2 regions of the Paenibacillus sp. S-38 genome follow, and region 2 is predicted to be linked to the other one. Evidence: riboswitches for the same ligand, from Rfam matches in the RefSeq annotation. Region 2 holds a riboswitch; the other holds the start of a gene.
What was found. Region 2 has a riboswitch for FMN ahead of ACP26L_RS17110 (DMT family transporter). Riboswitches for the same ligand answer to the same signal wherever they lie in the genome.
Positions count from the first base shown of each region.

Region 1: it holds a riboswitch for FMN, as region 2 does, so the genes downstream of both, ribD (bifunctional diaminohydroxyphosphoribosylaminopyrimidine deaminase/5-amino-6-(5-phosphoribosylamino)uracil reductase RibD) here and ACP26L_RS17110 (DMT family transporter) in region 2, are expected to answer to the same signal.

Region 1 covers NZ_CP187970.1:3,142,989-3,146,388, forward strand. Annotated here, with positions in the region: gene lysA (diaminopimelate decarboxylase) at 1-672, shown strand, start outside; gene ACP26L_RS14460 (peptidylprolyl isomerase) at 820-1,251, shown strand; FMN riboswitch at 1,281-1,452, shown strand; gene ribD (bifunctional diaminohydroxyphosphoribosylaminopyrimidine deaminase/5-amino-6-(5-phosphoribosylamino)uracil reductase RibD) at 1,836-2,951, shown strand; gene ribE (riboflavin synthase) at 2,981-3,400, shown strand, end outside.
Region 2 covers NZ_CP187970.1:3,709,167-3,712,566, forward strand. Annotated here, with positions in the region: gene ACP26L_RS17105 (YhgE/Pip domain-containing protein) at 1-599, shown strand, start outside; gene ACP26L_RS17110 (DMT family transporter) at 759-1,745, opposite strand; FMN riboswitch at 1,881-2,039, opposite strand; gene ACP26L_RS17115 (GAF domain-containing protein) at 2,126-2,605, opposite strand; gene ACP26L_RS17120 (DegV family protein) at 2,814-3,400, shown strand, end outside.

The DNA of each region.
Region 1 (3,400 bases), 570 kb from region 2:
GTAGACAAGATGACGAACTTCGCAGTACGCATGCGTGAGGAGCTTGGCGTCCTCTTCCCGGTGATCAACCTCGGGGGAGGCTTCGGCATCCGCTATGTTGGAGGAGATACGCCTCTGCCTGTCGCGGAGTATGTGCGCGCCATTACGGATGCGGTGAAGACGACGTTCAGCCGGCACGGCTACCCGCTGCCGGAGATTTGGACCGAGCCGGGCCGCAGCATTGTCGGCGAAGCCGGAACTACGCTTTATACGGTCGGCACCTATAAGGATATTCCGGGCGTGCGCAAGTATGTCGCCGTGGACGGAGGCATGACCGACAATCCGCGGCCGGCGCTCTACGGCGCCAAATACGAAGCGCTGCTGGCCAACCGGGCGAACGCGGCAGTGGAAGAGACGGTCTCCATCGCGGGCAAGTGCTGCGAGAGCGGCGATATGCTGATCTGGGACGTAGAGCTGCCGGCGGTGAAGTCGGGCGACGTGCTTGCTGTAGGCAGCACGGGTGCATACAACTATGCCATGGCCAGCAACTACAACCGGATTCGCCGTCCCGCGGTCGTCTTCGTCAAAGGAGGCCAGGCGGAAGTCGTTGTGAAGCGAGAAACATACGAGAATCTGGTGGGCAATGACGTGATTCCGGAGCGGATGCAGCGTTCTGTCGCCAAGAGTCTTTAAGTGCGGATGGGCTTGGCCGAATCCTCCGTTAGCCCGGGGACGGCCGGCCTATTTGTGCAGGAGCCCGTTTCATAGTAGAATAGAGTAGATCGGCCGCCGGACTGGCGGCCACCCATTATGGACAAGAAGCTAAGGAGCGTACATATCATGGCAAAACAAGCGATTATCAAGATGACGGACGGCAATGAAATCGTACTGGACCTGTTCGAGAACGATGCGCCTAACACGGTGGCGAACTTCGAGAAGCTGGCAAACTCCGGTTTCTACAACGGCATTCCGTTCCACCGCGTCATTCCGGGCTTCGTAGCGCAAGGCGGCTGCCCGCACGGTACCGGGACAGGCGGCCCGGGATACACGATCAACTGCGAGATCAACCCGAACAAGCATGAGCGTGGAACGCTGGCTATGGCTCACGCCGGCCGTAACACGGGCGGAAGCCAGTTCTACATCTGCTATGCGCCGCAGCCGCATCTTGACGGCCAGCACACGGTGTTCGGCAAAGTCGTCAAAGGCATGGAGCATGTGGATGCGTTCAAAGGACGCGAGAAAATGGAGACGGTGCAGGTAGTGGAAGTGTAATCTTTCCGTTCCTGTATCAATTGAATAGCTTGAACCTTCGGGGCAGGGTGAAATTCCCTACCGGCGGTGATGGGCGGCTCAGCAGTAGAGCCGCACTCAGTCCGTGACCCGAGCTTCTTCCTTGCTGAACCGCAGGAGGAAGCCGGTGGACTCGGTGCAATTCCGAGACCGACAGTATAGTCTGGATGGGAGAAGGGGAAGCGAGACGGATCGAACGACCGGTCCGGGAAGAGCTGCGAGCACAACGGGGATGCCTCCGCTGGCTGCGCCGCCGCAGACATGCGATGTTGGGCATTGTCTGTTTCGGTGCAGGCGGTCTTAGGGCGGTTTGCGTTCAGCCGTACTTTTCCCTCCGGGATGAGCTTAATCCAAGCTTTCGCATGCGACTTCCGGCATTTAAGCCGGCGCGCATGTGTACTTTCGTACAGCCGTTATCGCGATACCGCAATTCCCAAGGCCCCTCTTTGCTTCGGCAAAAGGGGTCTACGTGCGTTTACCGGGAAGACTACCGGAGAAAGTGCGGAGCAGTGTGCGGTTGAAGGGGTAGGCTGCTTTGCACAAACGACAGGGAGGAGTGGAGTAACATGAGTATCATGAACGATGAAACGTATATGCGAATTGCACTGCAGCTGGCCGCGGCGGCGGCGGGCCAAACGGGCATCAACCCGGTGGTGGGTTGCGTGCTGGTCAAGGACGGCCGTGTGGTAGGTATGGGCGCCCATCTGAAGCGGGGCGATGCACACGCTGAGGTTCATGCGCTGAATATGGCTGGCGCCGAGGCGGCCGGAAGTACAGCCTATGTGACCCTGGAGCCCTGCAGCCATCACGGCCGCACAGGCCCCTGCAGTGACCGGCTGATCCGCGAGGGAGTGAAGCGGGTGGTCGTCGCCGCGGTGGACCCGAATCCCCTGGTGGCCGGCACAGGCATAGCGCGTCTGCGCTCCCAGGGGATCGAGGTCACCGAAGGCGTGCTCGCGGCAGAGTCCGAAGCCCTGAACGAGGCGTTCAACAAGTACATCGTCACCCGCCGGCCGTTCGTCACGATCAAGACGGCGAGCACGCTGGACGGCAAGGTGGCGGCGGCGGGCGGCGACAGCAAATGGATCACCGGGGAGTCCGCGCGCGGCTACGTGCATACGCTGCGGCACCGCCACCAGGCGATCCTCACGGGCGTCGGCACGGTGATCGCCGATGACCCGCAGCTGACGACCCGGCTTCCGGTCCCCGGGCTCTCCCCGATCCGTGTGATCGCCGACTCGGGGCTTCGCATCCCGCTGGAGGCGAAGCTGCTGCATGACGGGGCGGCGCCCGTGATCGTGCTTACGACTGCGGAAGCGCCGGAAGGCCGCCGGCGGGAACTCGAAGCGCTCGGCGTGCAGGTCATCGACTGCGGCCCGGGGCCGGCCGTCGATCTTGAGGCCGCCTTGGCGCATCTTGGGGAACTCGAGATCGGCTCGGTCCTGGTGGAAGCGGGCGGCCGCCTGGCCGGTGCGTTCCTGGAGCGGCAGCTGGCCAACAAGCTCGTGCTCTTTTTCGCGCCGAAGATTATCGGCGGCGGGGCGGCGGCCCCCGGTACGTTCGACTTCGCCGGGTTTCCCGCTATGCGCCAGGCGATCCGTTTGGAACGGATGACCGTGGAGACCTACGGGGAGGATGTCTGCTTCACAGGTTATCCTAGCTATGAGGCTGCCGGCCGCTAGGGTGCGGCGGCGAAAGGAAGGAATAAGGAATGTTCACAGGCATTATCGAAGAAATCGGAACACTGCGGCGGATCGCCAGGCAGGGGGAGGCCATGGTGCTGACCATTGCCGCATCACGCGTGCTTGAGGACGTGAAGCTCGGCGACAGCATTGCGGTCAACGGAGTTTGCTTGACCGTCGTAGCTTACGGCAAAGATTCTTTCACGGTTGACGTGATGCCCGAAACCTTCCGCCGGACGAATCTTGAGAGGCTTTCGGCGGGCTCCACCTTAAACCTGGAGCGGGCTATGGCGGCGAACGGCCGGTTCGGTGGGCATATCGTACAAGGGCATGTCGACTCCACGGGAACGATCACGGGCCGGAGCGCGGAGGCGAACGCCGTCGTGTTCCGGGTCTCTCCTAAGGACCCGGGACTGCTCAAGTACGTACTGCCGCACGGCTCCATTACG
Region 2 (3,400 bases):
GCGTCTCGGACTTCTCCACCTCGATGCTGCCGATGATCCTTGGCTTCCTGCCTTATATTGCCGTGATGACGATGAACATCCAGTTCAATCTTGCCTCCCAGATCCTGAAGCGGCAGTATGGCCGGTGGCGGCTGTTCTTTGGGCGGCAGATCATCCTCGCTGCGGTCACCGTTATCGTGCCGCTCGTGCTGGCTGTGATCTGCAAGCTGTTCCTGACCGTAAAGGGAAGCTTCTGGCAGGTGTGGGGCTTTGAGATGCTCGTATTTGCCGCATGCATCGCCGTGACACAGCTCGCCTTCGTGCTCTTCGGCAATGCGGGGCCGCTCTTTAACATCTTCCTGATCCCGATCCAGCTCATGACGGCTGGGAACATTATCGCCGCTTCGATGCTCTCTCCGCTGTACCGTCATCTGGGGGCTTTCCTCCCGGTTCCCAATGGGGTCCAGGGGGCGATGAATCTGGTGTATGGCGGAGGTTCTTTAACGGAATATGCGGTTTCCCTTGTTCTAATCACCTTAACCGCCTGGGGGCTCAGCGTGCTTCGGATCGCGGGGATCAAGGAGGCGCCTGCGGTTGTCCCGGCACAGTCTGCGGCTTAAGCCGGGGTATTCCACTGGCAGACCCAAAGAGAGAGTTCTTCCAATAAAGGAGGGACTCTCTTTTTGACGTTCTTATATGTATAGAAAAAGGGCCCCGCCACGACGGTGGCGGAGCCCGCTGAATGAAGCTCTGTGGCTGTGATGCGCTTGTTCAGGCCCTTAGGCCGCCGCTGCGCCTTGGATCGGCTCATTCTGCTCCTGATTTCGGGTCATGAACCACAGCGTGGACCAGATCAGGACGAAGCCGACGAGCTGGCCGGCGGTGAGAGCCTGGTGGAACACCAGCCAGTTCACGAGGATACCGACCGCCGGGAAGGACAGCTCCGCGAGGGTCGCGTAGGATGCCTTCGTGCTGGACAGCCCCTTGTAGTACAGGAGCAAGCTGAGCAGCCCCGGGAAGAACGCCTGGAAGAGCAAGTTGATACCGATGACGGTCAGCGCGCCGGCACTGCCGGTCACCGCCCAGGCGTCTCCGCTGACCGCCAGCAGGGCGGACAGCAGGGGCAGCGCCAGCAGGAAGCGCAGGGACGTCACGACCGGGAAGTCCAGCCCCTTGCCGAGCAGGTATTTGCCCATCACCGTCGATCCGCCCCAGAGGGAGGCGGCGAGGATCGAGAAGAGGCAGGCGACCGTGCCGAGATCCGTCCAGCCGAGCTGCGGTGCGGCGAAGCCGAAGGTGAGCAGATAAGTACCGGCCAGTGCGAGGGCCAGGTACGTGAAGAACCGGGACGGCAGGGCTTCCTTCAGAAGCACGCGCGCCAGGATGATTGCAAACAGGGGCTGCAGCTTCTGCAGCAGCAGGATCGCATTGGCATTGCCGTGCGAGAAGGCGGCCGTGAAGAGCACCGTGGCGATCGCCGAGCCGCCCCAGGAGATGAAGAGCAGGGCGCCGATCACGCCCCAGCTCCATTTGCCGCCGAGCGACCGGCGGTGCTTGAGGAGCAGCGGGACGGCGACGAAAGCGAGCAGCACATGCTCGATGAAGACGATCTGGGCCGATGTGAAGCTCTCGAGGAGCAGGATGCGGAACAGGGGATCGAGCCCCCACAGGACGGCCCCGAGGGCCACATACCAGATGCCAAGCGAGCCGCGGGTCCGGCTCCAGGTCATGCTTTTGCTGCTGAGACTGCTGACTGCGTTTGCCAATTCAAAAACCTCCCAAGAATGATGTGGTGTTTGAATTGAACCTTCCTTTCGAAAGTAAATGCCCCCGCTGCAGATAACACAGTGGGGGCATCGACGAATAAACTTGTTCAAAATTCATTTTTTGAACAAGCCATTCTTCACCTTCTCCCATCCGGACTGTCACCGTCGGCCTTGGGTTCTCACCAAGTCAGTCCCGTCCCCGGCACGAAGCCGGAAGCGCGGGAGTCGCGGGCTGAGATACACGAACGTATCATCACCGCCGGTAGGGAATTGCACCCTGCCCCGAAGGTTCATATTCAATTACATGGAATACTAACACAGGTAAGCCGACCTGACAAGACGGTATTGGGCCTTTTTTCAGAAAATTTTCAGAAAAGGGCTTACAGCGCCGCCGCCAGGGTCCGGACGAACGCTTCCAGACCGGCCTGGTCCTCTTCGTCGAACCGGTTCTTCTCCGGGCTGTCGATATCGAGCACGCCGAGCAGCTCGCCGTCCTTCAGGATCGGCACGACGATCTCCGACTGCGAAGCCGCATCGCAGGCGATATGCCCCGGGAACTCGTGGACGTCGGCCACGCGCACGGTTTCCCGGCGGGAGGCGGAGGTGCCGCAGACGCCCTTGCCGAGCGGGATCCGCACGCAGGCCGGCAGGCCCTGGAACGGCCCGAGCACGAGCTCGTTGTTCTCTATGAGGTAAAAGCCCACCCAGTTGACGCGGCCGAGGAACTGGTTCAGGAGCGCCGAGACGTTGGCCAGGTTGGCAATGCGGGAGCTTTCGTCCGCGACCAGCGCGGCGAGCTGCGAGCACAAAGCCGCGTACTGTTCTTCCCGCGTGCCGGAGTAGGTCAGGGATTGAAACATGGGGATTCCTTCTTTCCTGGTAATGTCGAACCCCTCCATTGTAACGCATTTTGCCGGGCCTTTCATGAAGTTCTTGGCAAGATTTTGACAGAGCTGTTAAGAACGCGGGCTGCAGGCGGGCCGGAGGGCAAAAAGTGGTTGTTCACCCCTTACGCCTCATGTCATAATCGAAGCAGGGTGAAAGCCCTCTACATCTAAGAAATGAGTGATGAGGTTGACCATCAGGATCATTACGGACGGCGGAGCCGATTTTCCTCAGGGCATGCCTGAAAAGTGCGGGCTGCACATCGTTCCGCTGCACGTCACGTTCGGAAACGAACCATTCGATCTGCGCCTTGGCATGCAGGCCTTTTATTCCAACATAAAAACAAATTCCGTTCTTCCCAAAACAGCGAGTCCGAGTCCCCAAGATTTTGTAGAGGCCTTCAACCAATATCCTGGCGACGATATCCTGGTAATCGCGCTGTCTTCAGGGCTCAGCAGTACGTATCAGCATGCCGTCCTGGCCAAAGAAATGGTGCTCGAGGAAAACAGCGGGCGGCGCATTGAAGTGATCGATACGCGCACGGGTTCCATCGGGCAGGCGCTGGTCGCCTACCGCTGCTGGCAGGAAATCCAGGCGGGCAAGCCGTTTGACGACGTGGTGGCGGCAGCATACGCGATTGCCTTAGGCTCCGGAACGCTTTTTTATCTTGATACGCTCGAGAATCTCGTGAAGGGCGGGCGCCTCAACCAGGCGAAGGGGGCGATTGCTTCTGTGCTCAACATCAAGCTCTTCATGCAGGCGAGCTTGGA